Regions from separate parts of the Paenibacillus sp. DRB1-1 genome, predicted to be linked through region 2. Evidence: predicted binding sites of a transcription regulator. Region 2 holds the regulator's gene; the other holds the start of a gene.
What was found. The regulator NrdR, encoded in region 2, represses ribonucleotide reductase genes. The targets are predictions, from matches to a motif close to AACACNATATATNGTGTT.

Region 1: a site for NrdR is predicted at 7,806-7,823, ahead of nrdI (class Ib ribonucleoside-diphosphate reductase assembly flavoprotein NrdI). Genes of this name have one in related genera too.

Annotation. Positions count from the first base shown of each region.
Region 1 covers NZ_JBODQH010000001.1:481,577-498,143, reverse strand. The annotation lists gene ACQW03_RS02180 (GrpB family protein) at 1-476, shown strand, start outside; gene ACQW03_RS02175 (hypothetical protein) at 499-1,095, shown strand; gene ACQW03_RS02170 (VOC family protein) at 1,245-1,670, shown strand; gene ACQW03_RS02165 (MarR family transcriptional regulator) at 1,897-2,370, shown strand; gene ACQW03_RS02160 (MFS transporter) at 2,527-3,780, shown strand; gene nrdF (class 1b ribonucleoside-diphosphate reductase subunit beta) at 4,024-4,989, opposite strand; gene nrdE (class 1b ribonucleoside-diphosphate reductase subunit alpha) at 5,210-7,294, opposite strand; gene nrdI (class Ib ribonucleoside-diphosphate reductase assembly flavoprotein NrdI) at 7,281-7,640, opposite strand; gene ACQW03_RS02140 (DUF2500 domain-containing protein) at 8,048-8,410, shown strand; gene ACQW03_RS02135 (GNAT family N-acetyltransferase) at 8,469-9,029, shown strand; gene ACQW03_RS02130 (MFS transporter) at 9,032-10,255, shown strand; gene ACQW03_RS02125 (ABC transporter substrate-binding protein) at 10,328-12,019, opposite strand; gene ACQW03_RS02120 (LacI family DNA-binding transcriptional regulator) at 12,300-13,367, shown strand; gene ACQW03_RS02115 (beta-mannosidase) at 13,573-16,125, shown strand; gene ACQW03_RS02110 (helix-turn-helix domain-containing protein) at 16,425-16,567, shown strand, end outside.
Region 2 covers NZ_JBODQH010000001.1:681,801-698,367, reverse strand. The annotation lists gene pnpS (two-component system histidine kinase PnpS) at 1-663, shown strand, start outside; gene ACQW03_RS03160 (response regulator transcription factor) at 792-1,523, shown strand; gene ACQW03_RS03155 (methyl-accepting chemotaxis protein) at 1,683-2,807, shown strand; gene pstB (phosphate ABC transporter ATP-binding protein PstB) at 2,935-3,693, shown strand; gene phoU (phosphate signaling complex protein PhoU) at 3,733-4,392, shown strand; gene polA (DNA polymerase I) at 4,570-7,224, shown strand; gene mutM (DNA-formamidopyrimidine glycosylase) at 7,296-8,126, shown strand; gene ACQW03_RS03130 (MntP/YtaF family protein) at 8,238-9,029, shown strand; gene coaE (dephospho-CoA kinase) at 9,041-9,637, shown strand; gene ACQW03_RS03120 (lytic transglycosylase domain-containing protein) at 9,634-10,197, shown strand; gene ACQW03_RS03115 (alpha/beta-type small acid-soluble spore protein) at 10,316-10,540, opposite strand; gene nrdR (transcriptional regulator NrdR) at 10,646-11,113, shown strand; tRNA gene ACQW03_RS03105 (tRNA-Ala) at 11,244-11,319, shown strand; tRNA gene ACQW03_RS03100 (tRNA-Lys) at 11,332-11,404, shown strand; gene ACQW03_RS03095 (CD3324 family protein) at 11,857-12,123, shown strand; gene ACQW03_RS03090 (GNAT family N-acetyltransferase) at 12,270-13,205, shown strand; gene ACQW03_RS03085 (alpha/beta hydrolase family protein) at 13,192-14,196, opposite strand; gene ACQW03_RS03080 (GNAT family N-acetyltransferase) at 14,193-14,843, opposite strand; gene ACQW03_RS03075 (helix-turn-helix domain-containing protein) at 14,861-15,616, opposite strand; gene ACQW03_RS03070 (radical SAM/SPASM domain-containing protein) at 15,846-16,567, shown strand, end outside.

The DNA.
Region 1 (16,567 bases), 200 kb from region 2:
AAAGGAAAATTGTAGAGGCTCTCAAAGATGTATGTGTCGGCATAGAGCATATCGGTAGTACGTCCGTTCCTAATCTGGGAGCCAAGCCTATTATTGATATTATGGTTGGAGTAGAAGAGTTGGCAAGTCTTCAGTCCGAACATCGAGAGCGTCTACAAGGGTTCCAATATGAATATGTACATAAGCCTGATTTTCCAGAGAGAGCTTTCTTTCGCCGTGGAGAATGGGGAGCTGGGACTCATCACTTGCATATTTACAAGTATAAAGGTGAGCATTGGGAAAACCATCTATTGTTCAGAGATTACTTAAAAGCGCATCCTGATAGCCTGCGAGCGTATGATACTTTAAAAAAAGATTTGGCGTACCAATTCAAATATGACCGTGCAGCGTATACCGAAGCCAAAGGACCATTCATTCGGCAGGTGGTTGAGCGGGCGAAGCTTGAAAGATATAGGCAGGGACAGATGAATTCTTAGTACGCATGGACAAGGTGGAGGAATGATGAAGAATATGATGCTTGATGCACAGGTAACGCCGAATGGTTTAAAAGACAGAATGATGATGCTGTCAGCGCTGGACATTATATTGTCCCCAGAAGATTGGTTACGCACGTATCGTATGCAGTCTGAATGGTCTGGTGATGTATGCCTGGGTGAGGTGAACAACGGCGCTGGAGATACGATTCATATGCTATGGACGCGTGGAGGTGTGCTGTTGAAGGGTTTTGACCACGAATCCCCTGTAAGTCCTCATGCGAGAGACGAATATGAGGTCTGGCCGGGCATGTACGACGGTGTGCCTGATGATATGATGGAGCTTTTGGAAGACGAAGCCCTGGAGAAGGAGGACGTTACCTTTTGTATGTGGAGAGAAGCGGAAGATAAGGAGTGGCGTATGGGCAATGCGAACATTCCTGAGGCATATGACGATGGCGCATCCTTTTTGCTGGGGAAAATTATAGTTACACCGGAGGAATATCAGGATTGGGCTGAAAGTTACTATGAGTTGCCGATTTCTCTAGGGGGGGGTAAGCCAGATTTTCAACGGCGTTCCGATCACTGCACAGATGATCTCTGCGCTTCATCCACAGCGTAACGTTACGGAAGCGATAAAGGAGCTAAAGCAGCTTGGCGTTCAGGTGCATGAAAGCTAAGAATACAGATTTGTTTTTCTTGACAAGTTTTGTATATAATACAGGAGAAATGGCTGGGTAATCACCTCGAATTAAAGGAGCTGTGTTGAAGATGTCCAAACGTTTGATTCCTTACATCACGATGGATGGAAATGCAAAAGAAGCAATCGAATTTTATGAAGAGGCATTGGATGCTCAACTGCTTTTTATTCAAACCTTTGGGGAAATGCCGGAAAACCCCGATTTTCCCATTCCCGCAGAGGTCAAGGAACGTGTGGGACATGCTACCCTTAAAGTGGGTGAGACAGAGCTCATGTTTTCTGATACCTTTCCCGGATCACCGTTTAGCAGCGGGAATCAGGTGAGTATCTGTATTACAACCGATAGTGTGGAGCAAGCTCAAAAAATGTTTGATGCTCTACAGCAAGGAGGACAGGTGGGGATGCCTTTGCAGGAAACCCATTTTAGTCCCGCTTATGGGAATGTAACAGACAAGTTTGGTGTCACCTTTCAAATGTTCACAGATGCTCGGTCTTAAGAAATGGAAAACGGCTTGATTCCGCTACTTTAGCGATCTGGCCGTTTTTTTTGCGTGTATGTCCTCGTCTGAAAAATAAATATACATACATAAAGTATGGGAAGGGATATCTTGTTTTACGTATAGTTCAATTCCTAGAATAAATAATGATTTTATTATTGTTGAAATAGAAACAAAAATATATTATATTATGTTGTTAATGCACCAACGGGTGGGAGGACAGGCCATGAACAAAGAAGAACAGGTCATAATGGGTTTCAGGGACTTATATAACAAGATGGTTTGGCTTAATAAGGATAAGATGGAAGACAGTCTTAAGGGTTATAAGTCTTCTGAAGTACATTGCATCGAATACATTGAAAGAAATGTAGATTCCAACGTGACAAAACTTGCGGAGTCCCTTTATATGACTAGCGGTGCCATAAGTAAAATAACTAAGAAGCTCATAAAAAAAGGCATTATCGAAAGCTACCAGAAGCCGGATAACAAGAAAGAAATCTATTTTAGGCTTACGGAGCAAGGGAAAGTAATTTATAAAATCCATGAGGAACTGCACAAAGAGTTTCAAGAGCGGGATAAAGCCGTATTTGAGCAGGTAACCGAGGAACAATTTGACAGTATGATTAGCTTCCTGGAAAAGTATAGTAGTCATTTGGATGCAGAAATAAAGAAACAGGGTATAGATATTAAGTCGGAATAAATTTGAATAATGAAAATCAAACCACAGGCAGCCGGGCTCTATTGAGAACGGGCTGCATTTTTTTTCCGCTTTTTTGTTGCCGAGGAAGAAAAACTGTGATACGATATTTTTGCTTCCGAGGAAGTAAAATGACTAATTTTTAAGGGGAGAATTTAAGTGTTCAAATTTAGATCACACAATGAACAGAACACAGAACAAATTGTAGATAAACACGCTTTAATATTCGGTCTTATCTCTGTGTTTCTTTGCGGAATAGGCTTCAGTATCATAGCACCTGTCGTCCCATTCTTAGTACAGCCTTATATAAGCAATCCGGGAGAACAAGCTATCGTTGTCACGTTGCTGACCTCTGTTTATGCTTTCTGCGTGTTTTTTGCGGCTCCCGTACTTGGAGCTTTGAGTGACAAATATGGCCGTCGTCCATTGCTCTTAGTATGCCTTTTGGGTTCCGCAATCGGGTACTTGGTTTTTGGCATAGGAGGAGCTCTATGGGTACTATTTGCTGGGCGTGTAATAGAAGGTATAACAGGCGGGACCATAAGCACGATCTTCGCATATTTTGCAGACATCATTCCTCCAGAACAGAGAACCAAATACTTTGGATGGGTGAGTGCGGTTGTAGGTGTAGGCACTGTCATTGGCCCAACTCTAGGCGGATTACTTGCCAAGTTTGGTTATTCTGTACCCATGTATTTTGGAGCAATCATAACTTTATTGAATGTTGTTTATGGATTCTTTTTTATGCCGGAGAGCCTTGCCAAGAAACATAGACTGAAAGAGATTACCTTTGTAAGACTGAATCCATTTACACAGCTTGCAAACATACTTTCCATGAAAAACTTAAACAGGCTACTTGTCTCGGCGTTCTTACTTTGGTTACCCAACGGATCTTTACAGGCCGTTTTTTCACAATTTACAATGGATACCTTCGGTTGGAAGCCTGCACTAATAGGACTTATGTTTTCAATTATGGGCTTCCAAGACATCATTTCACAAGGTTTCATCATGCCAAAGCTTTTGATAAAACTTAATGATAAACAGATAGCCATTCTTGGAATGGTTTCGGAGATTATAGGCTACAGTCTTATTGCGCTATCTACTTTGTTCTCATTCTATCCTCTTTTTATCGCTGGAATGTTTATATTTGGTTTTGGTGATTCGATCTTTGGGCCTTCATTCAATGGGATGCTCTCCAAGTCTGTCGATTCTAGTGAGCAAGGAAGGATTCAAGGAGGTAGTCAATCTTTTCAGGCTTTAGCAAGAATGATTGGGCCTATCATTGGGGGTCAAATCTATGTGTCACTTGGTCATGCCGCACCCGCTTTTATGGGTATGATCCTTATAGCAGCGGCAATACCAGTTTTATATAAGCGAACGAATATAAATGAGGATTTTGCAAAAATCCCATAAGCGACTTTCAATGAACAAGATATAGATCGAAATGGTTTAGTTCGTCTATATCTTGCACTTCGGAGCGACTGGAATCGAATTTTGCAAAATCCTGAAATATGTAAACTATCTACTTTCTTTAGGCAATAGGGTTTCAGAAATTAGGGACAAGTTCTGAAACCCTATGTTTTTACAGTCTGAGCCATCTGCATGCGGATGGCTCTTCATAGATCACCTTGCTAAATTAATTTCATGTATTTGTGCTTATACGCCAAAATTAAAATCATCATCTGTCAGCGGCTCTACATTCATCGCCCGCACATAGCCGTTTCCTTTTTTAGAAAAGAAATCATGCTGCTTAGTGTGGGTGCTGATGCCGTTGAATACAATGGGATTAACTTCTTCTTCTTCAAACAGTGGATCAAAGCCCAAGTTCATCATGGCCTTGTTGGCGTTGTAGCGCAAAAAGACTTTCACATCGTCTACGAGTCCAATAGGAGTGTAAATTTGCTCGGTGTATTGTTCCTCGTTATTGTGCAAGTAGCGGAGCAAGCCTACCAGCGTCTGGTAAAGATCACGTTGTTCTTCCTCGGCCAATTCTGCATAAATCTCCTGTGCCAGTACACCTACGTACACACCGTGAATACTTTCATCCCGTAGGATCAAATCGATAATTTCTCCACTGCATGTCAGCTTGCCCTGGCCCGCCAGATAAAGAGGGTAGAAGAAGCCGCTATAAAATAAATAGCTTTCTAACAGCACCGACGCTGCCATCGCGAGATACAGGTCTTTGGGTGTGTGGATATTCATATAATACTGACGAATGGTTTCTGCCTTGGTTTGGAGATGTGGATTTTCTTCCACCCAGCGGAATACACCGTCAATTTCTTCCGTGGAAGCTAGCGTTGTAAAGATGCTACTGTACGACTTGGCATGAATTTGTTCCATCATCGCCATAAAGCTTAGTACGGCTTTGCGTTGCAGTCCGTCCACATGCTCCATAATTTGCGGCATACCCACGCCGCCTTGAATGGTATCCAGTAGCGTCAATCCGCCCAGCACCTTCATGTAGGCTTCTTTTTCGATATCACTGAGGGTTACCCAGGACATTTTATCGTCAGACAACGGGATTTCATCATCCGTCCAAAATTGCATAATGTTCTGGTTCCAGAACATCAGTGTGAAATCATCATCCGAGCGATTCCAGTTTACAGCTTGTATACCTGTCATTGTTAGCATTCTCCCTTCAGCTTGCGAGATTCCCTGGAAACACACATTGAAATAGTGCAGGCGAATCATCGTATGCTTGACATACGGAAGCTGTATCCGCGAGGGTCTTGTCCAGTCCCGTAAAGGTCTGAACCACACGCTGGATACAGCTTCTAATGCAAAGCATAGAAATCTATTCAAAATCTAATTTTTATACTACAGCTTGTTACCATTTATGCTTTTAGATGGAGCAGGTGAGGCACTCTTCCACAGACAGCTTTTTGGTGCGTGTGTAGTATAACGATTTAAGTCCCTTGTGTGCAGCGTACAGATAACAACGTGCTAACTGACGCGTAGTCACGTCACTGTTCACATGAAGCACGGTCGAAATTCCTTGATCCACGTGCGGCTGAATTTCTGCAATCAGATCAAGCACTTTGAACTGATCCATTTGATAAGCGGATTTATAGAAGAACACGTTATCCTTTTGCAAATAAGGCATTGGATAGTAGGTCGTCGAATTGGCATAGGTACGGGTTTCAATCTGCTCCACAATCGGCATGACGCTGGATGTTGCATTTTGAATGTACGAAATGCTGGCAGTCGGCGCAATCGCCATACGATAGGCGTGGTACAGGCCAATTTTCATCACATCTGTTTTTAATTTGTCCCAGTCCGCTGAAGTCGGAATATAGATGTCTTTGAACAGCTCTTGCACACGTGCAGTTGTCGGACGATAATCTGTGTTCAGGTATCGCTCAAAATATACGCCTGTCGCATAATCCGATTCCTCAAATCCATAAAAGCTTTGTCCAGCTGCTTTCGCGATTTCCATACTTTTTTCGATGGAATGATAGTTCATCGTCATGAAGAAGGTACGAACAAAGTCTTTCGCTTCATTGCTTTCATACGCAATTTTATTCTTGGCCAGGTAGCCGTGCAGGTTCATGACACCTAGACCAACGGAGTGCATTTCACGGTTCGCTTTCGCAACACCTGGTGCATTAGCTACTTGGGTCATATCGCTGACCGAGGTGAGCGCAATCATACCCTCATGAACGGATTCGCGGATTTTACCATGTTCCATCACATTGACAATGTTCAGAGAAGCCAGATTACAGCTCACGTCCCGACGGATGGTATCCTGTTGGCCGTAATCTGTAATTTCGGAAGTTTCCTGCAACTGGAAGATTTCCGTGCATAGGTTCGACATCTTGACTTGGCCCACGTTTTTAAGAGCATGCGCCTGATTCGCATTACTTTTGTTCATGATATATGGATAACCAGACTCCAACTGGATCATGGCAATTTTCGTCAGCATGTCACGTGCGCTCATCGCTATTTTTTTCTTCACCCGATCGTCGGCGAGGAGCGTATCGTACATTTCATCCAAATCCATGTCGTCCAGATGCGTGCCATAGGCCTTGAACACACTATAAGGAGCAAATACATGCAGCGGTTCATTATCTTGAGCCAGCTTGTAAAAGCGGTTTGGCACCAGCAATCCAATAGAAAGGGTCTTGAGACGTACTCTTTCGTCGGCATTGATTTTTTTGCTATCCAGGAACTCAAGCACGTCCCATCCGAAAATGTTGTAATAGGCTGCCCCAGAGCCTTTACGTTGACCCATTTGATCCGCATAGGAGAAGCCGTCTTCCATCAGCTTCAGCACAGGCATAATGCCTTTTGCTGCGCCTTCTACACCCTTAATTGCTTCACCGCGTGCCCGCAGCTTCGACAGGTTAACGGCAACACCGCCGCCAATTTTGGACAACTGCATGCAAGTGTTCAGCACATAGTTGATTGAGTTCAGGGAGTCGTCCATTTCGAGCAGGAAGCAGGATACCAATTCCCCACGGCGGCTTTTGCCTGCATTCAGGAAGGTTGGTGTCGCTGGCTGGAGACGTTGCTCCATCATCGAGCGGGACAACAGGCGTGCCGTATCGGCGTTACCGCGTCCTAAATGCAGCGCGACAGCAGCAACCCGGTCAGGGTAATGTTCCAGATAGACTTTACGGTCGTTACTCTTCATTGCATAGTCAGTATAAAACTTCGATGCTGCCATATAGGAAGGAAATTTAAAATTATAGCTATGAGTGATATGGAAAATATCATTAATTTCGTCAGCCGTGTAGCTGTTATAGAAATTTTCGTAATAATCATTCTCAATCATATACAGCACTTGAGCGGCTGTGTCAGCAAACTTCAAACTCCGTTCCTGAACTTCCTTCATAAATTCTGCTACAGCCTCTTGGTCCTTTTCCAATTGGAAAAAGCCGTCTGTATCGCGTTTCATCAACATGTTGTTCAATTCAATATGCCGCAACTCGGCTCACCTCCTGTTTAAAACGCTCTACATCTCCGAACGTTCCAGATAATTCAAATTTACTAATTACGGGGACATTATAGTGGTCGGCAATCAAATCCGCACTTTTGGCAAATTTCTCACCCCAGTTACGGTTGCCGCTTGCAGCTACACCAACAAGGTTTTGTGCATTTTTTTTCAAAAAGGAAGATACCCTCTCAGGTATCTGCCCAAACCCGGTTGTATATGTAATAAGTACGTAAGGTTCTTCTATAGTCATTTGCTCCTCAATCTGAACCGCTGGAAGCTTGAGCTTGTTTATAAATCTTTTTACATTGCCGGTCTTGGAATCATATGCAATCAGCATGGTATGCAACCTCCTTAAACAATTAACGAAAAAAGAAAACGGCATTGCCCGAGATCCATCATAGCTGGAATCCCTTGCTGGCTGTGCCATTTAAAATTTTTGACTCTATATTTACATGTATTTTCATACCTGTATCTTCAAGATATCGGGCATAAATACGTTTTTTACACTATATTTAGAGTACATTCTCTATTTTATATCTATATATAGTTTTGTCAATCGGTCTAGAGGGGATCAGCGGACCCAGATCGGGTATAAGTCCAAGCGGGGTACGGAAAAGAGCGAAAGAACTTTTTTTTCGTAAGTATGTTAAAAAAGTATTGGAGTTTTTGAGGGTGAAGATGTACGATTTGTCAATGGGCAATAGAATGGAAAATTTACATTTTACTGTAGAAAGGATGAAGCAGATGGGAAATGATTTTATGGAATTTCAATCGTTTAATATGATCTTTTTTATCGTATTTGGACTCATTGCTATTGTAATGATTATGGGAATTGTCAAAACGATAGGAGCGGGCCTGTCCAATCAAGCAGCCGAACGGGTACAACGTTCATGTAAGGTTGTGGATAAACGGACGAGAGTGCGTGGGGGATCAGGCGATTTTTCAGCTTCGACATATTATTATATCACCTTTGAGTTTGACGGGGGTGAGCGTATGGAGCTGGAGGTGAAGGATACAGACTTTGGTATGATTGTGATCGGGGATCGTGGGGAGCTTCATTATAAAGGTACACGTTTTCTGGAGTTTGTGAGAGTAATGGAAGCGTAAAGGTGTTGGCAGGGAGTAGTATTGCCAAAACAAATACATAATTGGAGGGAAGATTACGATGCCGCATATCATTGGAAAACGAATAGTATTGAGAGAATACCGTCAAGAAGATATACCAGCTATCCGAAAATGGGTCAATGACCCGGAAATCACACGTGGTTTAAGCGACGTGTTTATTTATCCGCATTCACAGGTGAATAGCGAATCCTTTGTACAGATGATGATTGACGGCAACCCCGAGATCAAAGGTTTTGTCATTGCGCATAAAGACACACTGGACTATATCGGACAACTGGACTTATTTAAAATTAACTGGGTGAATCGGCACGCCACCCTTGGAATTGTGATCGGACGTGACGGTGACCTGGGCAAAGGCTACGGTCGGGAAGCAATTCGCCTAATACAGAAATTTGCATTTCATGCTCTGAACCTGAATCGGTTGGAGCTAGAGGTCTATGCGTTCAATGAACGTGCATACCGTTGCTATTTGGCATGCGGCTTCAAGGAGGAAGGGTGGCTGCGGGAAAAGCTATTCAGGCAAGGGCGATACTATGACATTATTCAGATGGGGATTTTGCGAAGTGAATATGAGGCTGCAGAGCAAACGACGGAATCCTAAGAGTGCAACCTCATAAGCTATTTTACTCTGTCAGCTTTCTTCAATTTTTTATGAGTGAAATCACGGGGACTACGCTTATCCTTTTTCTATTAGCTAAAGGACTTTCTTTGCAGAGTGCAAACTTCTTACTAGTTGTATTCTTTGTAAGTATTTTTTTGTTTGAGATACCCACAGGGGCTATTGCAGATAAGTATGGAAGAAAAATTTCTGTTATTTTGGGACTTTGTTGTTTTCTACTCTATAGTGTGTTGTTCGTTTGGACAGATCATATCGGGGTGCTTGTGTTTGCGCAAGTCTTTGGGGGTCTGGCTATATGTTTACAATCAGGTTCGTTGGAATCATGGGTTGTGGAAAATAGTGATAAGCCCATGGAAGTTCTTTTTACAACCTCTAACAGTATACAGTATATTTCGGGATTTATTTGTGGTCTGTTGGGAGCCTTCCTCGCAACTTTTAACTATTCACTTCCATGGGCGGCCAGTATTTTATCTATTATTGTATGCATTTTTCTATGTTTCTTTTATATGGATGAGGAGAACATTGCTCATCGAAAGACGTCTACTACCCGTATTAAAACGATTATCGGAGAAAGTGTCCGTATCGGTTTTGAAAATAAGTCTATCTGGATTGTGTTTATGATTGGCTTATTTATCAGCTTTTCGAACTCGGCGGGGAATACATTTCAACAGCCACGTCTGGTTGGCCTTTCTGAACAAGGGATTTGGATTATGGGGTTTATCAAGGCAGGGTATTCACTATGTATGACTTTGGGAAGTTACCTGGTTCGAAAGCTAGGAGCACGATACAGAGATGTACATATACTCATGTATGCTTGCGGTATGATTGGGATATGGCTCTTTTTAGCCGGTGCGTTCAACACATTTTATCCTGTACTGCTTACCTTTTTAATCTATGAAATTGGGCGCGGCATGTATACGGTTGCCAAACAAATTTTTCTGAACAAAAGAATCTCTAATGAGTATCGTTCTACACTACTATCTCTGGATTCTGCGATTTCACAATTAGGCATGTGCGTAGGTTTAATCGTGACAGGTATCATCAGTCGTAATTTTACGGATTTGTCTTCCGATCAAACACCTATTCAAATATCTTGGGTGATGTGTGGCGGGATTGCGTTGATTCCTATCATTTTATTGTTTTACGTCAATCGTGTTTCAGGGAAAAGTAATTCTTGGAAAGGAAAAGAAACCAAACAGAATGTTTAATGTAAAAGTTAATGTAGAGGGGCTGAACAGCATTGTCTGTCAGCCCTATAATATTTCATTAAAAAGCAAACCCTATTTTTCACCGTACCACAGTTTCAGGCGATTTTGGATTAGGCCAGTGTAGATTTCTTCAGCTTTTGGCACACCCGCCTGATCCAGCTCTTGGAGCATGCGGTCATACACAGCGTCGAACTGATCTGGCTTGGCGAGTACGGCCTCAGGAATCCGTTTGCGTACAATGTCCTGTGACTTCTGATAAATAACATTGTAATTCGTATTAGTCGGAACGGGCATGTTGTAGGCAGCCCCCCACTCTTTTACCGGAAAATCCTTTTCGTTCGGGAACAGGTCTTTCCACGTATGGGCTTTGTATGCCTGAAGGGACTCTTTTTCGGCTTGACTATAATTTTCGGTAATCATCTCCGGATAATTGGTTGTGTAATAGTTGCCAGAAGGGTCCTTTACGCTATCGCCGTAATGTGGTCCCCATATCCAGTACAAACCGATTCCTGACTCTCTGCTAAAAGAAGCATTATCGGTGTTTTTACGTTGTTGCACATCCGCCGGAATGACTCGTTTGCCGTTCTCTACGTTGTAATGCTGGCCTTCAATTCCCCAATTGCGTAAAATTTGTCCTTCGTCGGAGGCCAGAAAATCCAGAAACTTGATAGCTCGCACCGGATTTTCACATGAGGTTGTAATTCCGATCCCGGATGCGGTATCGAAGCCAATGGGCTGGAGGGAATGATCCTCGTATTTCTCATTTAAAGTGACTGGAAAATGGGCGTAAGTGAATTCATCCTTACCTGCTGCCTTGAGCGCATTTTCGGCATCTTGATAGTTCCATTCCTGATCAATGAGTCCGATGACACGGCCTGCGGCGATTTTGGACTTATACTGATCACTTTTTTGCACAAAAGTATCCTTATCCAACAGTCCTTCATTGTACATATGGTTCAACCAGCGGAAATATTCACGTTCTTCTGGGCGCTTGTAGTGAAGAATGGCTTTGTGTGTTTTAGGATCAATATAATATTCGCCATCGTCGGGTCCACCTGTAGCAGTAACAGCCGGGTTAGTCACTGTAATTTGAATTTTCCAGTCTTCGGCATCAAGTGATAGGGGGATGGTTCGCTGGCCATTGGTGGTAGGGTATTTGGCGACATAATCTTTAAGTGCTTTTTCAAAATCTTGAACGGTGCGGATTTTAGGATATCCAAGCTTCTTAAGTGCCTGATGCTGGATTTCGAAGCCGGCTTGTGCATCAAACGCGATGTGATCCACACCCAAATTGGTCGGGATCGTGTAGATGGCTGGATCTTCACTACTATATTTAATACGATTAAAATAGTCTCCATACACTTTCTTAATGTTAGGACCGTATTTGTCAATGAGGTCGGTTAGGTCAATGAGTGCCCCGGCATCAACCAGCTTGCCAATGTCTGATTTGGGGTACACGAGATCTGGATACTCTCCGCTCGCTGCCATTAAAGCAAACTTTTCCTCGCCTCGGCCATTGACAGCATGTTCAGCATTTAGCGTAACGCCCGTTTTCTTGATAATTTCCTGCCCGACAGCATCCTTCATGTTGTTCCAGTTAGAGCTGGAATCACCGCCAAAGAAAGTAAATGTAATAGGGCTGGTGTCATTAGGATCTTCCTTTTCTGCCTTACTGCCTGTTCCGTTCGCACAGCCCGTTGTAACGAGCAGCAGCAAAGACAGGAGCAGGATGGAGCTCTGACGTACCGACCTGTTCATGAACATTTGCAAATCCCCCTTAATAAGTATGATTTACACAATGTAAGTGCTTTCAATAGTAAATTGTAGGAAATAAAAAACCTCGCGTCAAGTTATTTATAATTGTTTGTTATGCGGTTTGTTTTTTTATTAAGCAAACATATTTTGGTGGAGGGTGTGGATTTGTACAAATCTATCATTTGATGATCTAAAACAAAGTATGCTACGATGGTACCAGTTTATAGGTACACCCGTGTATTAGAAAGGTTAAGGTAGAAAAAGATTCCGAATAGGGTTGGGTGAGAAGATGCGTGGAAAAGTAACGTTGCAAGAAATTGCGGATGCGGCGGGCGTTTCAAAGTTCGCTGTTTCGCGTGCACTGTCAGGCAAACCCGGTGTAAGTGAAGAAACAAGGGCGGTTCTGGTCAAGCTTGCTGCCCAGATGGGCTATTTTCGCAGTCATCCCAAAATGACAGGGGTAGAGCCTCGGGACACAGATCCCAGAGAATGGTCGGGTACCGTGCTAGTGTTATTTCCGAATATTAGGTACCAGAACAGGGAATCCAGGTACTGGGGGCCTGTATTTGAAGGGATTTCCGAGCGTCTGAACCGTAAGGGTATGGATATGATCACGTTAACGGAGCCCTCGACTGAAGATACGTTTTCTCTACTGAACCCGGAGGCGATTAAAGGGATTATCACAGTAGGGACGATTTCAACTTCGTTGTTGCTGAACATTTATCGGATGGGTATTCCGGTCGTTATGGTAGATCATTGGGATTCTGCATTTTTAAGTGATACGGTGTTTACAGATAATCGCACATGCATGAGTGAATTAATGAAGGATTTGCTGTGCAGGGGCTATACCCGCTTTCAGTTTGTGGGTCATATTGATGACGCTCACAGTTTCTACGAACGCTGGGAAGCTTGTCGTTCCACACTGGAAATGAGCGGAGTAGAATTGCGGCAGAATAAAGCCCTTCTTCACGGAGGAGCGCAGGCGCTTGCTGAGGAAATGGACAAGTTGTCTGAGGACGAACTGCCTGAGGTTTTTGTATGTGCTAATGATGTGACTGCTGCGCAGGTCGTGGATGTGCTGAAAGAAAAGGGGATTGACGTTCCAAGGCGTTGCGGAGTGACTGGGTTTGACGATACGAATGAACAAATGCCGATTTATGCCACGGTGAGAGTGGATAAGGAATTGCTGGGAATGCGTGCAGTGGACCAGTTGTTGTGGCGTATAACGAACCCGGACTCGCCTGTCGAGAAAAAGTTGCTACATGCTGAGCTATTCGTAAGGGAAGTTCATGCACCCCGGATCAGTCGGGAAAATGATGACCGTGAGCGTTCCATCAGCACAATCACATATAGTTAATGTCCAGATACGTGTTTGACACCATACACCGTGAAGACGAAGGAGGTCGCTTTTAGCCTGTTTAGGGGCAGAGGGCGACTTTTATTTTGTATTTTGTCATTTGTTCAAAAAAACAATTGACTACTTTGTTAGCTTAATGTTATTTTTGTTATGTTACTGACAAATCCAGATGTTCCCAATCATGCTTATAGGGAGGCTTGTGACGATGGTTAATGTGATAGGGTTGGATGGCTGGAGGTTTAGGGAAGCACAAAGTGATGAGTGGCTCAGCGCGAAAGTGCCGGGTTGTGTGCATACCGATCTTTTACGACATGGCAAAATTCCTGATCCGTTTATCGGTATGAACGAGATGGAGGTACAGTGGATTGATAAGCAGGATTGGATATATGAAGCCCATTTTGAGATAAATGCAGATCAGCTTCAATGTCAATGTGTAGAGTTGATGTTGGAAGGTCTGGACACTTACGCGGATGTAAAAGTGAATGGTCAATCGGTCTTGTCAGCCAATAATATGTTTCGGGTATGGAGACAGGATGTGAAGGCATTTGTTCAGCAAGGGGAAAATCGGCTGGAAATCAATTTTCGTTCTCCGATTGCTGAAGATGTACCCAAGCTGGAAAGCTTAGGATATGGACTCCCTGCACCCAATGATCAGTCCGAGATAGGTGGTTTGTCCGACAAAAAGGTAAGCGTTTTCGCACGTAAGGCTCCCTACCACTATGGTTGGGATTGGGGACCGAGGCTGGTGACGAGCGGTATCTGGAGAGAGGTCCGGATCGAAGCGTGGTCTGGTCTGATCGTGAGAGACTTGTTTATTCGACAGGACGAGGTGAACTCGGTAGGGGCTAAACTCATGGCAGTGGTAGAGATCGAAAATGCAGATGAGATTAGAGATGCCGAGTTGCGTATTTCCGCTGACGGGAAGGTGTGGTCCAAGCCAGTTCGGCTGCTGAAGGGGAAGCAGACGGTGGAGCTGGAGCTGGAGCTGGAGAAGCCGAAGCTGTGGTGGTGCCGTGGGCTGGGGGAGCCGCATCTATATACGTTTGTGGCCGAATTGGTGGAACAAGAACAAGGAGCTGTAATCGCGGAAAAATCAGTAAAAACGGGGCTGCGTTCCATCCGTCTTGTACGTGAACGGGATGCAGCAGGAGAGAGCTTTTATTTTGAGCTGAACGGAATTCCAGTGTTTGCAAAAGGGGCTAACCATATTCCGAATGACAGCTTTGTCACTGAAGTTACGATGGAACGATATCGGTATGAAATTGCCAGTGCAGCAACCTCGAATATGAATATGTTGCGGGTGTGGGGTGGCGGTATTTATGAACAAGACGTATTTTATGAGCTTTGTGATGAATACGGTTTGCTCGTGTGGCAAGATTTTATGTTCGCCTGTAGCATGTACCCAGGGGATGAGGAATTTATGGACAATGTTGCACAGGAAGCCGAGGACAATATCAAGCGGCTGCGTCATCATCCCTGCATTGCCTTATGGTGCGGCAACAATGAGATCGATTCTGCATGGGCGCATTATGAAGAGAACGGAGGCTGGGGCTGGAAAAAGGACTACATACCTGAGCAACGGGAGCGCCTGTGGGATGATTATGAAACGCTCTTTCATCGGATTCTACCGGAAGCGGTGCACACCTGGTCTGCGCAGACAGCATATTGGCCCTCCTCCCCGCTGATTGACCTGACGAGAGATCGGAACCAGCATGCCCATCGGTCTTCAACTGCAGGTGATATTCATTATTGGGGTGTATGGCACGCGTCTGAGCCGTTTGAGAATTACCATGTACATGTGGGCCGTTTTATGAGTGAATATGGTTTTCAGTCCTTTCCTGAATACAAGTCCGTTCGTACTTATGCGGAAGAGAAGGATTTGGAGCTGGAATCTGCGGTGATGCTGGCACATCAGAAGAACGATGCGGGCAATCGTCTGATTAAAGAATATATGGGGCGGTACATGCGAGAGCCAAAGGATTTTACAAGTTTTCTTCCCATGAGCCAAATTTTACAGGCAGAAGCAATGAAAGCAGCTATAGAGGCGCATCGTCGTCACAAGCCCTATTGCATGGGAACATTATACTGGCAAATGAATGATTGCTGGCCCGTTGCCTCCTGGTCGAGTATGGACTATTTTGGTCGTTGGAAGGCGCTCCAATATACGGCTAAGCGCAGCTTTGCCGATGTGCTGTTGAGTGCAACAGATACAAAACAGGGGAATAAGGCACTGCATCTGGTCAACGATACACTGGAACCGATATCAGGTACGTTGCGGCTGACGCTTTTGCATATCCGTAGCAGCCAGGCTATTCGTGAAGAGAATGTTAAGGTAAAGCAACCAGCAGGCGGTGCAGGAATTGTACATATACTGCCTATCGACAAATGGCTGAGCGGCCTGAACCGGGCGGAGCATATGCTGGTCGCGCGTCTGACGCAAAATGGTGAACAGGTGGCCTCTGGTGAAATTTATTTTGCAGACACAAAAGAGATGGATTTACCGCAGGCAAAAATTGAAGTGACAGAGATTCAGGGAAGCGGAGGCAGCAGATTCATGCTGTGTTCGGATGTACTTGCCAGACACGTGTGGCTATCGGCAGAGCAGGAAGGTATTTTCAGCGACAACCATCTGGATCTGGCTCCCGGTATTCCTAAAACAGTGGAATTCTTGGCCTTGCGCAACGGTTCATCAGCATTTGTGGCAGCTGCGCCGGGTACATTGACAGTACATTCATTGGTCAATTGGATACAAGGTTAGACAGCAGTAAAAGCTTATCCGTCTTTAAGTAGATGATGGATAGGCTTTTTTTATAATATAAATTTATTTTTATGATATGTAGAGCGTTTTCATAATGTTAATATACATGACAAAAGAGGTCTTTCGACTTAAGTGATAACAGATCATTTGTAAGAAATCTATCTATTTAGCATCTAATTTTGGTAGAATAGGTTCAAAGTATAATCAAAGCCGTATTAAAACTGACATCACGAGTATGCTTAGTGTTGACGATCCCTATAGAGAGGGGCATGAAAGCATTAGGCGGCAGGGGGGAGGACATGATGCGAAAGAGCTGGTACAGGAGATTGCTTTTTTCCTATTTCCCGATTTTTATGTTAACGGTGTCGATCCTCATTTTTTTATCCTTCCTGATTGTAAACGAAATATCGCGCAATGAAACTGGAAAGGCGAATCGGATTAC
Region 2 (16,567 bases):
AAAACACCGATTGCCGCGGTCAAGGGCTTTGCCGAGACGTTACTCGGTGGCGGGGTTAAAGATGAAGAGACGGCCCGTTCATTTTTGCAAATTATATATGATGAAAGCGAACGATTGAATCGGCTGATCGGTGACATTCTGGAGCTATCCAAAATTGAATCCAAGCGTTCTCCGCTGGATTGCTCGCCAGTGCACGTTTCGTCGTTCATAGAATCATTGCTGGAAAAACTGAACAATGTTGCGGCCAAAAAAAGAATTACGCTACACATGGATATCCCGGATGAGTTGTTTATGGAGGCAGATGAAGATAAGCTTCAGCAGATTTTCCTGAACCTTTTGTCTAATGGCATCAACTATACACTTGATGGTGGCAAGGTAAAGATTAAGGTTCTAACAATACAGCGGGAGAATGACACGGAAAAGGTCGTATTTACAGTCAGTGATACAGGTATTGGAATTCCGAAGAAGGACCTGCCACGTATCTTTGAGCGCTTTTACCGGGTGGACAAAGGACGCTCGCGCAACTCTGGCGGAACGGGGCTGGGATTGTCGATCGTCAAACACTTGGTCGATTTGCATCATGGCACCCTTTCGGTGGAAAGTGAGCTTGGATTGGGTACCACATTTACAGTTGAATTACCGCTATTGCAACAGGAAGAATGAACTAGAACATTTTTTACATTCTGTTAACAATGCCGTGATAAAATAAACGGGTGTCGCATGAGTATGAAAAAGGTTTCAGGATTTTGACCAATGCGCCTTTAACAGGTAAACAGGAGATGAAGTTATTTATGGGACAACGCTTGCTGGTTATTGAGGATGAACCAACGCTTGCCAGATTGCTATCCTACAATTTGATACAAGAAGGCTTCGAAGTGGACACGGAGGATCATGGCAGTGCCGGTTTTGAAAAAGCCTCCAGAGAGTCCTACGATTTGATCCTGCTGGATTTGATGCTGCCAGGAATGAACGGACTGGACATTCTGAGCAGACTTCGCCATCAAGGGCTGACGACGCCTATCATTATCTTAACAGCCAAAAACGGTGAAGCCGAGGTTGTCCAAGGGCTGAAGTCGGGTGCGGATGATTACATCACGAAGCCTTTTGGCGTTTCTGAGCTGTTGGCCCGCGTGACGGCTGTGCTGCGAAGAACTTCCGGCGGGGATGAAGGAGTGTTGTCTGATCAGAAAGATAGCTCCAAAATTCAATTGGGCGAGCTGGAGATTTACCCCGAAAAATATGAAGTCATTCTTGGAGGTCAGTCCATCAGCCTCAGACCAAAGGAATTTGAGGTACTTCTTTATTTGTCTCGCAAGCCGGGGGTTGTATTGACCCGGGATGATCTGATGAATGCTGTTTGGGGTTTTGACTACATTGGCGGTCAACGGACCGTGGATGTGCACGTCAGTTCCTTACGTAAAAAGCTGGAGCTAGATCCCGACTCGGTTCATATTGATTCGATCCGTGGAGTGGGGTACAAGCTGGTTGTAAATAAAAAAAGAAGCGCTTCTCATTTATTATAAATGAGGAGCGTTTTTCTTTATCCATGGCAGTGTCCGGCGACTTTTGTGTCCATTTCGTGATTTTACATTTCGTTAACAAAACTAGTCGCTAGAATCAACAAATGACCGATATGATGTTCCCGTCACTCCAAGTAGTTAAAAAAAGGGGACTTCAGAACGATGATAACGGAACCAAAGACCCAGCCGAGTTCCACTGCCGTGATTGAACGTGAAGCATACAAGCCGATTACTACCTATGTGCCATGCCGGGAGGTTCCGATCATTGGTACGGACATGTCTTGTAAAGAACTATTAGCACTTATGAAAACACAGGAAGATATACCTTGTGTTATTGTTGTGGATAAAAATGATCTTCCGCTGGGCATTATTATGAGAGATGCGTATAATCGCCATTTTACCGGCAGATTTGCTGCGGCGTTGTTCTATGACAAGCCTGCGGCCATATTCGCTGACCCCGATACCTTAATTGTGGATTTGAAAAGCCGGGCATCGGACATTGTGGAACTGGCGATGTTGCGCGAAGAACAGCGTTTTTACGATTGTGTGTTGGTTAAGGAAGGCACACGATTACTCGGCGTACTCACGATTCGAGATATCCTGTCCGTCGTGCAGCGAATGCAAAGAGAAGCGGACGAAGAGCGGGGCGATGTGATTCGGCATAGCTATGACGGGGTCCAGCGTATTCAGCTGACCGTGCTGGATGCAGCTAAAGAGGCCGATGACAGTGTGCGGCTAACCCGCTCAATGAGTGAATTATCCCGCCGTGGCAAAGTAGAATTGGAGGATGTTTTTCTCTCCTATCGTGCGGTCACGGAGCAAATGAAGCGCCAGCATGAGCAGATGACGGCGCTGACCCAATCGCTGAATGACATTGCGGGCATGGCCTCATCCATTCGTGCACTGGCAGATCAAAGCGGACTGCTGGCGATCAATGCGTCCATTGAAGCGGCGCATGCTGGCGAACACGGACGAGGCTTCCAGATTGTGTCTCAGGAGGTGCGGAATATGTCACTCCAGACGAAAGCTTTTTCCACGCAGATTACAAGCTTACTCACCCATATCGAGCAGATGCTGCGTGACACTGCTGAACTGACGGATACGAGTATGCAGCAGATTCATACAGGCTCTCAATATATTTCTGCTGGAACACAAACTTTCTCCAAACTATTGCAGGCTGTCGATGAAATTGAAGCCAAAAACAGCGAAATGGCCCATTCCGCAGAGGAAGCGGCTTTGAATGCAGCCGAAATTGCACAGGAGCTTGAGCTCATGCTAAGTTCTTGATCATTTTACATACCGTTAACAAATCCACCACACTAAATTTACACACAGCTTATATAATCTTCATATTGTGCAAATCAGGTGCAATGCTTGAGGATCATAACTGCAACACGAAGGAGATCATAAATCCATGAATGATTCCGTAATCCGGATTGATAAGCTGAATTTATATTATGAGAAATTTCACGCGCTGAAACATATAAACCTCGATATTCCTGAAAAAACGGTAACTGCCTTTATCGGCCCGTCCGGCTGCGGCAAATCGACCCTGCTGCGTACGCTGAACCGGATGAATGACATGATACCGGGAACGCGTATTGAAGGCACCGTGAGTATCGCAGGTCAGGATATATACGGCGATACTATGGAAGTAGAAACTCTGCGTAAGCAGGTGGGAATGGTTTTTCAACAGCCTAACCCATTTCCCAAATCGATTTATGATAACGTGGCCTACGGCCCACGTCTGCATGGAGTTCGGCAAAAGGACAAGTTGGACGAATTGGTCGAGCAAAGCCTACGGCAGGCGGCACTCTGGGAAGAGGTCAAGGACTTTCTGAAGCGTTCAGCTCTGAGCTTGTCCGGTGGACAACAGCAGCGGTTGTGCATTGCCCGGGCGCTTGCCGTACAACCAGATATCTTGCTGATGGACGAGGCGACATCTGCGCTAGATCCGATCTCCACGATGAAAATTGAAGAACTGGTTCAGGAATTACGAGACACATATACCATCGTCATGGTGACGCATAACATGCATCAGGCAGCGCGTGTGTCCGGTCGAACTGCGTTCTTTTTGAATGGTGTTGTGGTAGAAGCGGCGGATACAGAGATTATGTTTTCCACGCCGCAAGATTCACGTACAGAAGATTATATTTCAGGGCGATTTGGCTAAAGCCTACCAGATGAATATGCCAGAAGGGGTGACTTCGAAATGATACGTAGAAAAGGTTTTGATGAAGGGTTAGATGAACTGAGAGCCGTACTGCGCGAAATGGGTGCACACGTTTCGAAGGCGCTCGATCAGGCCATTGAATGTTTGCAGACCAAAAATATAGAATTGGCTCAGCAGGTGGTCAAAAATGATGCATCCCTCAATACGCTGGAAGAGAATATTCTCGATATGGGTTCCAAGCTCATTATTACCCAGCAACCGGTAGCGAAGGATTTGCGCCGGATCATTGTTGCATTTAAAATTTCCAGTGATCTGGAACGAATGGGCGATTTGGCACTTGATATTGCCAAGGTGACACTTCGTTTGGAAGGGCAGCAGATCATTAAGCCTTTGGTGGATATTCCGCACATGGCTTCCATTGTTAAAGAAATGATAGATGATGCGATCAAATCCTATTTGGATGAAAATACAGATCTGGCCTACAAAATGGCCAAAGAGGATGATCGTGTGGATTCCATGTATAGCCACATGATCAGCGATCTGTACGCCTTTATGGTAGAAAAGCCGGCAGAGGCTTCACAAGCTATGCTGCAACTGCTTGTAGGACGATACATTGAACGAATTGGTGACCATGCTACGAATATCGGTGAAAGCACTGTATATCTCGTGACAGGGGAGAGGCCAGATTTGAACCAGTAGAGCATTCAGGTATATAGCGGTTGTTTCTGACCCAGACTTGTCTTTGAGCAAAAGGCAAATTTGGTTAGGAAGCAGCCGTTTTTTTCTGAAAAAGGAGTCTTGTATGTTAAGATAGGAAGAGGAATGCGTAAAACGTAAGAACGTTACGAATGCATTGATGAACTTGCGAGGTGCTAAATGGATAAACTCATGCTTATAGATGGTAACAGTATCATTTACCGGGCGTTTTTTGCTATGCCACCGTTAACGAATTCGAGCGGGCAGCAGACGAACGCGGTGTACGGATTTACGACGATGTTATTGCGGCTCTTGGAGGAGCACAAACCAACACATATTCTGGTTGCCTTCGATGCCGGTAAAATAACGTTTCGCCATAAAGGATACGAGGATTACAAAGGTGGACGGGAGAAAACACCGCCAGAGCTGTCCCAGCAATTTCCGTTGCTGAAAGAGCTATTGACCGCTTTCGGCATTGCTCAGTTTGAACTGGATGGCTATGAGGCGGACGATATTATAGGCACCCTGTCCAAGACAGCAGACGAAGCCGGTTTTAATGTACTGGTCGTGACCGGGGACAAGGATATGCTTCAATTGGCTTCAGATCATGTCACAGTCGGCTTGACCCGCAAAGGGGTTACTGAGGTGGAGACGTATGGACCTGAGCAAATTCAGGAACGATATGGCCTAAAGCCGCTGCAAATTATTGATCTTAAGGGTCTGATGGGCGATACGTCGGATAATATTCCTGGTATTCCCGGGGTGGGTGAAAAAACAGCGCTCAAGCTGCTGCATCAATACGGTTCAGTCGAAGAAGTGCTGGCGCACACGAATGAGCTGAAGGGCAAAATGAAAGAACGCGTAGAGACACATGCTGACGACGCGCGAATGAGCAAAGATTTAGCGACCATTTATCGGGATGTAACGTTGGACAAGCAGCTGGATGATGTGGCCTTCGGCGGGCTGCAAGCAGAAACAGCCGGGCCAGCTCTGGCGAAGCTGGAGTTCAAGTCCTTGCTGGAGCGTTTATCCTTTTCAGGTGAGGTTGGCAGTACTGGGGTAGACGTAGAGGAAGCCGCGGCTGACGTAACAGTCCTGGATGAGCAGCGAATTAGCGAATTGGTAGAAGTGTTGGATCGTGTGGATGTGCTGCATGTTGAGACGCATGGTGATAATCCGCATCATGCTGACATCGTAGGTCTGATATTTGCCGCAACGGGACAGCAGTTTTTTATGACACTGGATGTACTGCAAAGCGATGCAGCTACACCTATTCGCGCATGGCTTGCTGACCCTGAACGCAAAAAACGCGGTCATGATCTGCATCGAACGGATTTGGCTTTACACTGGCATGGAATTGAGTTTGCAGGTGCCGAGTTTGATGTGCAACTGGCAGGGTACTTGCTGGACCCAACCGATGCAAACCAGACATTGAGCGGATTGGCAGCCAAATATGGCTTGTCTTCGATCCGTCCAGACGAAGAAGTGTTCGGCAAAGGAGCAAAATATAAAGTCCCTGACGTGGATGTACTGTCCGATCATGTGGCGCGTAAGGCAGCGGTGATTGAAGCTTTGGTGCCTGTGCAGCAGGCTGAGCTGGAAAAAACGGAAATGCATAAGCTGTTTCATGAGCTGGAGATGCCGTTGTCCCGCATTTTGGCGGATATGGAGAAGCAGGGTATTTTGGTGAACGTAGAAGAACTACGCGCTTTGGGGAAAGAATTTGAAGCCCAGATTGCAACGTTGGTGGATGAAATCTACAGTATTGCCGGAGTAGAGTTCAATCTAAATTCGCCCAAGCAGTTGGGTGAGATTTTGTTTGATAAACTGGGTTTGCCTGTCATTAAAAAGACGAAAACGGGTTACTCGACTGATGCAGAGGTTCTGGAAAAGCTGGCCCCCTATCATGATATTGTACAAAACATTTTGCAGTACCGTACAATTGCCAAACTCCAATCGACGTATGTCGAAGGATTGCTGAAAGAAATTTCGGAGAAAACGGGTAAGGTGCATACGTATTTCCGGCAGACGGTTGCAGCAACTGGACGTTTGAGCAGTCAATTTCCGAATTTGCAAAACATTCCGATTCGTCTTGAAGAGGGTCGTAAAATCCGCAAAGTGTTTGTTCCGTCCGAACCGGGCTGGTCTATTTTGGCGGCCGACTACTCACAGATTGAGCTGCGAGTGCTGGCTGATATTTCGGATGATGAACGTTTGAAGGAAGCCTTTGTCCACGATATGGACATCCATACCAAGACCGCATCCGATGTGTTTGGTGTAGCAGCGGAAGATGTGGACTCCAACATGCGGCGTTCTGCGAAGGCAGTCAACTTTGGGATTGTCTACGGAATCAGTGATTATGGTCTGTCACAAAATTTGAATATTACGCGGAAGGAAGCGGCTCGCTTTATCGACCAGTATTTTGATGTGTTCCAAGGCGTTCGCCGTTACATGGATGATATTGTGAAGGATGCGAAGCGGGACGGCTACGTAAAAACGCTGTTGGAACGCAGACGCTATTTACCGGAGATTAACGCCAGTAATTTCAACCTGCGTTCATTCGCTGAGCGTACAGCGATGAATACGCCGATTCAAGGTACCGCTGCCGATATTATCAAGTTGGCGATGGTACAGATGGATAAGGTGCTACGTGAACGTAATCTTCGCAGCAGAATGCTGCTCCAAGTACATGATGAGCTTGTGTTCGAGGTTCCGCCTGAGGAAATGGAAACGATGAAAGAGCTTGTCCCGGCTACCATGGAAGCTGCATTAAAGCTGGCTGTGCCGCTCAAAGCCGAAGTAAGCTATGGAAGCAATTGGTATGAGGCCAAGTAAGATATTTCAATGAGTAGATAGTCCCAATTTGACGTTGCTTCCGTTATAATATAGGGTGAGGTGAAGACATCATGCCGGAATTACCGGAAGTAGAAACAATTAAACGAACGCTAAACGAGCTTATCGTTGATAAACATATAGATCATGTCACCGTTAATTTACCGCGGATCATTCAACGGCCCGATGATATCCATGCTTTTGCGATGGAATTGGCCGATCACCGGATTACAGGGGTGGAGAGACGCGGAAAGTTTCTGCGGATTTTGCTGGACGGGCTGGTGTTGGTCTCCCATCTTCGAATGGAAGGGCGATATGGATTGTATTCACAACATGATCCTGTGGAAAAGCATACCCATGTCATCTTTCATTTTAAAGATGGTACGGAGCTGCGTTATCAGGATGTGCGCCAGTTTGGCACGATGCACTTATTTCCGGCAGGACAGGATTTGCTGGAAAAGCCGCTGAACAAGCTTGGTTTGGAACCGATGGACGAGGCCTTTACACCGGAAATGCTGCGTGCTGCTGTTGGAACTCGTTCGACTTCGATCAAGGCAGCGCTGTTAAACCAGTCATATGTGGTGGGCATCGGGAATATTTATGTAGATGAATCGTTGTTTAAGGCGGGGATTCATCCAGCACAGCCAGCCAAAAGCCTAACGGATAGCCAATTTCATGTCTTGCATGAAGCTATTGTCTCCACGCTGGGTGCGTCGATTCAGGTTGGAGGCTCGTCCATTAAATCGTTCGTTAATGGACAGGGCAAAACGGGCGACTTTCAGCATCAATTGCAAATCTATGGACGTAACGCGAAGCCTTGCATTAACTGTGGCACATTGATCGAAAAATCTGTCGTAGCCGGACGTGGCACACATCATTGTCCGGTCTGCCAACCTCTGCGCTAAACAGGCACAGTCACCCCAAGCCCATCCCTCTCATATATTGTTCCAAGTACCAATACTGCGGAGGGTTTCGGTTGTTAAAAGGCCCTGCCTTCGCAATGGGAGGGAATTGGAGTGGCTAATCATTGGGGAGCCCTGCTGTTACTGGCATTTGCGCTAAGTTTGGACAGTTTCGGAGTCGGTGTTACATATGGTCTGCGCAAAATGAAAATTCCACTGTTGTCGATTGCTATCATCTCTGTATGTTCAGGTTTGGTGATTGGCATATCCATGCAATTGGGCGCATTACTATCTCGTGTCCTGTCTCCTGTATATACAACCGTTTTCGGCGCTGTCATCCTGATCTGTATCGGTTGTTACTCTTTGTTTCAAGCTCTGCACCGCAAAGAGGATTCGCTAGAGGATTCAGCGGAGGCCTCTCGGGGGCTGCTTCTTACAGAACAGACTGAGCCAGTGAGCAGATCTGTTCTTGGAGAGAAGAAGAGTATAGAGGATGCTGATACAGAGTCTTTCCTTAGCTCAAGAAAAGATCTGTCGGCAGAAGCTTCTATAGAGCAGCAGGAGCGAACGCTATTTTCTCTGGAGTTCCGCAAATGGGGACTTGTTATTCGGATTCTTCGAAGCCCGTCTGCTGCGGACATGGACCGTTCCGGCAGTATATCTGCTACCGAAGCGGTTTGGCTGGGTATTGCATTATCGGTCGATGCGTTCGGAGCGGGATTAGGGGCAGCTATGCTTGGTTTTCAGCCACTGTCTACTGCGCTGGCTATTACGTTATTCAGTGGAACATTTTTGATTGCAGGGATGAAGGCAGGCTTCTTTCTATCAGCATTTCGATTTATGAAGGCGCTGGGTGTATTGCCGGCATTATTACTGATTATGATGGGCATATTGAAGCTGTTATGAGGTGAAAGAGCATGAATATCGGATTAACCGGAGGTATTGCTACCGGAAAAAGCACCGTGTCGGCTCTTTTGGTCGCCAAAGGTGCGCTGCTGATCGACGCAGATGCCATTGCCCGGGAAGTGATGCTTCCGGGGCATCCGGTGCTGGCGGCGGTCATACAGCATTTTGGACAAGCTATAGTGAACAGTGACGGAACCCTGCATCGCAAAAAACTGGGTGAGATTGTATTCGGAGACCCTGCTCAGCGGCAGGCACTTAACGATATTACACATCCTGCTATTCGTGAGGAAATGCGACTGCGTATGGAAGCATATGAACGGGAACAGCCGGACAAGCTTGTTCTGGCAGATATCCCGTTAATGTACGAGTCCGGGCTGGAGAGCTTGTACGAGGAAATTATGGTTGTGTACGTACCACGTGATATTCAGCTCCAGCGTCTGATGCTCAGAGACGGTCTGACGGAGGAGCAAGCTGGACTTCGGCTGTCCGCACAAATGGATATTGAACAAAAGAAAAACTTGGCCGATATCGTTATCGATAATAGCGGAACACAGTCTGAGACGAAACGACAAATTGATCAATTTTGGCAGCGGAAGGGACTTGCATGAATATTTTGCGAAAGAAAAGAGTCCTGCTCACTTTGTTTGTCGGGTTTGTCCTGATTCTGTTCCTCAATTCAAATTGGATGTCTTGGTTCTATCCGATTCAATATAAGGATGAGATTCGGCAGTATTCACAAACGTATGAAGTGGACCCATTTTTGGTGGCGTCTATTATCCGCGTAGAAACCAATTTTAAAACCAGCAAGCAATCGCATAAGGGTGCACTAGGCCTGATGCAGATTATGCCGAATACAGCAAATTGGATTATGGACAGCGCCCAGATTCAAAAGGTTCCGCTGGACAGTGTCAAGCACGAGCCTGGCACCAATATTGAGCTGGGAACCTGGTATTTGCATAACCTATCCGTGAAGTTTCAGGATAATCCTGTAGCAATCGTAGCTGCTTACAATGCAGGGCCGGGTAAAGTTCAAGAGTGGCTCGATAAGGGAGTGTGGGATGGAAAAGAAGAGTCCATTAAGCAAATCCCTTTTGGTGAGACACGACATTACGTACAGCGGGTCATTTATTACTACAGGCAATACACGAAAATTTATAATGATTTTTAAATGACAAGTTAATGACATGATGAGCCTTTTCGCTTTAAAATGAAAAAAGCGCAGGACAGGCTGTTTTTAGCAGCCCGTCCATACACTTTTTCTTGTTATTTCTGCATTATTACCGCGATTATTGGTATTGACCTGCCAATTGTTGTTCGGCGATCGTTACGAGGCGTTTTGTGATGTAGCCCCCGATCGAACCGTTCTCATAGGAAGTCATGTTACCTTGGTATCCATCTTGAGGAATGCTGATACCCAGCTCTTGAGCGATTTCATATTTCATTTGCTCCAGAGCGCCGGAGGATCTGCTGACTACCAGGTTGTTGGAGTTGCCATTGTTTCCTTGTGCCATTGTTGTTCACCTCCTCGCGATGTGGTAAACATATTATGATCCGTTTTGACAAAATTATTACTAAAAATCTTCGGGAATTTATTGGAAAAAGAAAGTGGTGAGATTATGAAATGTCCGTATTGTGCCTACAATGGCACGAAAGTGTTGGATTCGCGACCTGCGAATGATAACAAGTCCATCCGTCGCCGCCGTGAATGTGAGCAGTGTGCCAGGCGTTTTACCACCTTTGAAATGGTGGAGGAAACCCCACTCATGGTCATCAAAAAAGACGGCAGCCGTGAAGAGTTTAGTCGTGATAAAATGCTGCGCGGTCTCATTCGAGCCTGCGAGAAGCGCCCAGTATCCGTCGAGCAATTGGATATGATCGTATCCCAAGTGGAGAACGCTATCCGCAACACAGCAGCCACAGAAGTGGATAGCCAGCAGATCGGAGAGCTGGTCATGGAACAGCTTTACCCAGTGGATGAAGTCGCCTACGTACGTTTTGCGTCCGTCTATCGTCAGTTTAAAGACATCAATATGTTTATGAAGGAACTGAAAACACTGTTATCTAAAGATACAGCCAGCGACTGATCGCTGACTGTATCTTTCTTGGGTCAAGGTGAGAAGATGATTATATTTTTTTTATAAAAGTATTGACACAGGAATAAAAATTTTATATGATATAGAAGTCGCTTGAAACGTTGATTAATTTACTTATGATGGGGCCTTAGCTCAGCTGGGAGAGCGCATCGCTGGCAGCGATGAGGTCAGGGGTTCGATCCCCCTAGGCTCCACCAAACTTTTATTATGGACTCTTAGCTCAGTTGGTAGAGCAGTTGACTCTTAATCAATTGGTCCAGGGTTCGAGTCCCTGAGAGTCCATCCTTTTAGAAAAAACGGCAGAGATGCCGTTTTTTTGTTGTTTATAGATCTATTCCCAGTCTAACCGAGAACAGTTATGGGTTGAATGAGCGCGTAACTGACTGCACATAAACCGGACCCTACAGGAAATAGACGTCGATTGGGATAGAAACCCATTGTTCACGAGTGTAACTTTAATCGTTGTTTCATCGCAGTTCGTATTTTACAATAACATGAGTTGAGTTCCTAATCATTGAACTGAGCTAAGTGAAAACCAATGTGATGTCTAAAAGGAGGGGGAACGATGTATCGTATCATTGATTTCGTACTCAATCTGCTCCATGCAAAGCCTGCGGAATAAACAAGGCGAAGCTTGGTATGGAGCGAATATATTTCGCCTGTAAGGATTAGTTATTGGCAGACGCAGGCTTTGCCCTTAAAATGTAAAATTTATTTTAAGGAGCGAGCCCTACATGAATTATTTGAAGGCAACTGATCTACTTCCTGATGATTTGCTTAAGGAAGTTCAGCGGTATATACAAGGAGAACTCATTTATATCCCGAGTCGTCCAAGTGAGCGTCGGAGATGGGGAGAAAGCTCAGGCGCAGCCCTTTATTATCTCATTCGGAACGAAGAGATACGTGCAAGATTCAGCGAGAGGGTGTCCATTGACGAACTCTCAGAACAATACGGACTGTCTGTAGACCGCATTAAGAAAATCGTATATTCAAAAAAATAAAAAATGTGCCCGCAGAGATGATCTGTGGGTTTTTGTTGTCTTCTTATAAGAATAATGTTACAAACATTTGATAAAAGAACTTGGCATATATCTAAACTTCCAGAATCTTTACAATAAGGTCATTGCAGAAGAGCAGGAGGTAAATAATGAAGTATACTCAGAAAAAATTTGAAACACATGACTTTTTAAGGATTAGAGATTTTTTGAAACACTCCCTGAAAAGTAGCCCTGACCTCAAAAATTGGTTTATAGATCGATGGAATTTTTGTAGGTATTGGGGACAAATCATGCACAATAAATTTGAAATGTGGCCTGAGACTGTTGGGATTTGGGAGGATGAGCATAAAGAAATTGTTGCTGTTGTTCACCCGGAAGGAGAAGGTGACACAGGTGAAGCCCATTTCCAGCTTGCAGATCTAGATTTTTCAAATGAATTTCTAAATGAATTAATAGATTATGCTGAAATGAAATTAGCTTTACACAATGAGGGCGTAACCACTATAGATTTAATTGTAAACGAGGATGGAGAACAACTTAAGGAGCTTTTGAAAAAAAGAAGTTATATCTTGCAGAATGGGAAAGAAACGACGTCCTATATGAATGTACCCCATGATGTAAAGGTGGAACTACCAAAAGGGTTTAGAATTTCGGATGCGAATGAAGTGGGGGATTTTGAAAAAGGGTTTGCTCATGGAAGAGCATTTGGATATTTTAAGGGCGATTATCCAGATCATAATGTCGCTGAACGATGTTATATTTCATTGAGAAATGCGCCTGATTATATACCGGAATTGGATGTAGTCATTCTGGATCAAAACAATGAAGTGGCTTCTTTCACTACTCTTTGGTACGACGAGCTAAATAAAATAGGAATACTGGAGCCTGTAGGAACAATACCTAAGTATAGAAAAATGGGGCTTGGAAAAGCCGTTATTTATGAAGCCATAAAAAGAGTCAAGGACAAAGGTGTAGAAAGAATTTTTGTGGGTTCTGATCAGCCCTTTTATCTTTCGATTGGGTTTTCATTAGCATATTCAAAAGAAGTATGGCAAAAAAGAACATCATTGTTTAACGCTGACTGACATAATCAGCAAGGATTTCCAGGTACTCGTCATTCACCAATTTTCTTGGGGCGAATACGGCTGTTAAGAAAGTTAGAGATTTTGAACGCGCGATTTTTTCATCCATCATGGAATGGTCGGCTTCAGGTAAATGAATCACGGACAGCAGTTCTGGAGGTATTTTCTGGCGATAGACTCGCTCGGTACCCTTTACATCAACATTAATATCTTTGCCAGCCAGAACCAAGAGTACAGGAGAATGGAAGTGACTTAATTCTTCGGTGGAATCAGACAGAAAATTGTTGCCTATAAAGCTCCATCTTTCTTTGGAAATCATATCGTCAGGATCGGCTATGCCTAGATATTCTTCATAAGAAGCATGTTTTTTCAGTAACTGTAGAATTTCTTGATCGTAATTCAATGTCTTTTGAATTTCTTGCGGAGTAGCTCCTTCTTGTTCCATTTCTTTTCTGGTATTAAATTGTCCTTGGGAAATCCAGTTCACGGCAGGCGATACAAGGATGCTGAATGCAATATCATGCTCCTCTTTAACGATCTTTGGAATGACCCATCCTGCTTGACTGGCTCCCCATAGGCCGATTTTTTGCTTATCAATCATCGGTAAGCTTCTTGCCCAGTCTATTGCATATCGGATCTCCTGTGCACGGTCCTCCATGCTTTGGTCGAGCCAATTGCCAGGAGCGCTGTTAATACCGGGCTTATTCAGTGACAGGGAGGCATAACCCTTGGAAGCGAACTTTTCCCACAGTGGTTTGTATCCATCATCATATGTGTCATTAATAGGACCATCCCCATGGATAAAAACAACCAATCCAACCTTTCCCGAGTAGTTCTTAGGCAAAGCTAATGTACCTGTTAACAGCCCTTTAGGTGTCTTAATTTGTATTTTTTCTTCTGTCATCTTATAGGAATTTTGATATAGAACAATTAGTATCAAGGCAACAGCCAGAGCTGCCGCAATACCAAAAGTAAGCTTGAATGTTTTTTTCAACGATGTTCTCTCCTCGAATGCAGGTTCTCTTTCCAACTCATCAGATTCCATACAGGCTCCTTGAACCAAAAATGCCGTAACCCATTATATTTGGATTGTTCTACTTCAAACGCCAGTTTGTGATACAAACGGATAGCCCCTTGGTTCTTATGCGCTACATGAAGCGTCAATGCATGAAACCCAGATTCAACCGTAAATTGCTGTGCGAAAGCTAGAAGACGGCGTCCTATTCCCTGGTTACGATGACTTGAACGAATCGCCAAATGATCAATGTAACACTCATTTGCAGCGGGGGTATACTCCAGCGCATGCATACCTGTCAAAAATTTAAATACATTGAAGCAACCAAACTGTTTTAGGAGCGGAGCTAAAGAAATGGAATTTGTTTCAGGAAGTGAAGAGGAGGGGGCCTTCCATTTGAGGGAAAGAACACCGACAACATCTTCGTTCTCTTTGGCTACAAATTGTTTCATAGATGAAGAATAAGGATTTTGAACCCAAACCTGCATTAACAACTTCGGTATATCTTGATCCTCCAGTGTAACAAGAGATTGGAATTTTGCTTTAAACGATTCGACTAAAAGACTGCAAACAGCTTCATGGTCTTGTTTCTGGTATGCAACAATGTCAAAGGATTTTGCACTCATTTAACGCCCTCCAAGATTTATTCTACTTTAACCTGAATTTCGTATTGCAGCTTGTTATTGTCGAACATCGAAAGATAAGATTTTTCTACTAGAACAATCTTGCTTTGGCAGTTATATTGGTGATGAGCTACATATCGTTCCATTTGTTTAATTTCATAATCAATCTCCGGTTCTTCAATGACGGAAAGATGCTTATAAAGATAGTTGCCCTCTTCCAGAATATAGTCAGCCACATCCGCCGTTTCATAACATAGCTTCGCCTGTCCAGCATCAGACAAGTAATGCAGGTCATTTTCAAATAATCGAGGTGGGGCAGGGCGGTGTTCAAATAGGTTTCCGGCAGTGAGCTCTTGACCATTCTCCAATGCAAACCATAGCTTTAAATGACGGGGACCTAATCGTTTGACCTGATACTCATCGTCCTGCTGGGTCCGATTATTATGTTCTTCTAACACTTTGTGAATAAACTGTTCATGCATCTTCAAGTTAGCTATTTCAGCCTGTACCTTCTGCAACGAATGCTCTAAAAGCTGGTTATAGTCATCGGCAGCATAGGAAGTCATACATTCTTGAATCTGACCGACAGGGACATTTAATTTGCGTAATAATAAAATATGCGAAAGCTGATAAATCTCATGAAGACCGTACATTCGATATTGATTTTCTTCTGTATGTGATGGATACAGGACTCCCTTTTCTTCAAAATAACGCAGTTGATGTACAGACACATTCATGAGCTGAGCAAGCTGGCTGATCGTAATATGTTCTTTCAATGGCAGGACTCCTTACTGATAGTTGAATAACTCCACTATAAACCTTAGGTCAGACCTAGGGTCAATAGAAAATATCAAATCAAATCTTGGATAGGCGTATGTGTCGAGCATTTGATGCCCACACCAAGGGAGAGACTGAAGAGTTTACCTGTCGGTGATAACCCGTTATAATCATAAGATTAGTGAGCATAAACAAGATGCTCCGGATGAAGGTTAGAATGGGGAAATCATGTTGAAAACTTTTAAAAAGGTATATATTGAGATAACGAGCATTTGCAATCTCGCATGCAGTTTTTGTCCTCAAACACAGCGTGTCAAAAAATTTATTGATCCGGAAGTCTTTCGAAATGTGCTTGATCAGGTCAAACCACACACGGATTACATCTATTTGCATGTAAAAGGAGAGCCGTTGCTCCATCCGAAAATTGATCTTTTGCTGGAAAGTGCTCATGAGAAAGGCTTGAAGGTCAATATAACCACCAATGGTACCTTGCTGCCGAAGACCGGACATAAGCTGCTTGGGCAACCAGCGCTGCGTCAGATGAACTTCTCTCTCCACAGTTTTGACGGGCATGAAGGCTCCGTCGATCGAGAAGGATATTTGGGTAATATTTTCACGTTTGTAAGAGAAGCGGTGAAACACAATGTCATTATTTCGTTCCGTCTCTGGAACTTGACTGAAGATAATTTGACTAATGTGCAGCGTCAGCGCAACCGGGAAACACTTGAACGACTGGAGCAAGAGTTTGGACTGGACTATCGGATTGAGGAAAAGGTGATACCGGGCAGTGGGGTCAAAATCGCACCAAACGTTTATTTGAATCAAGACCATGAATTTGAATGGCCAAGCCTCAGTGCCCCCGAAGATGACGGAAAAGGCTTTTGCCATGCACTCCGTAGCCAAGCGGCGGTATTGGTGGATGGAACGGTGGTCCCTTGCTGTCTGGATGG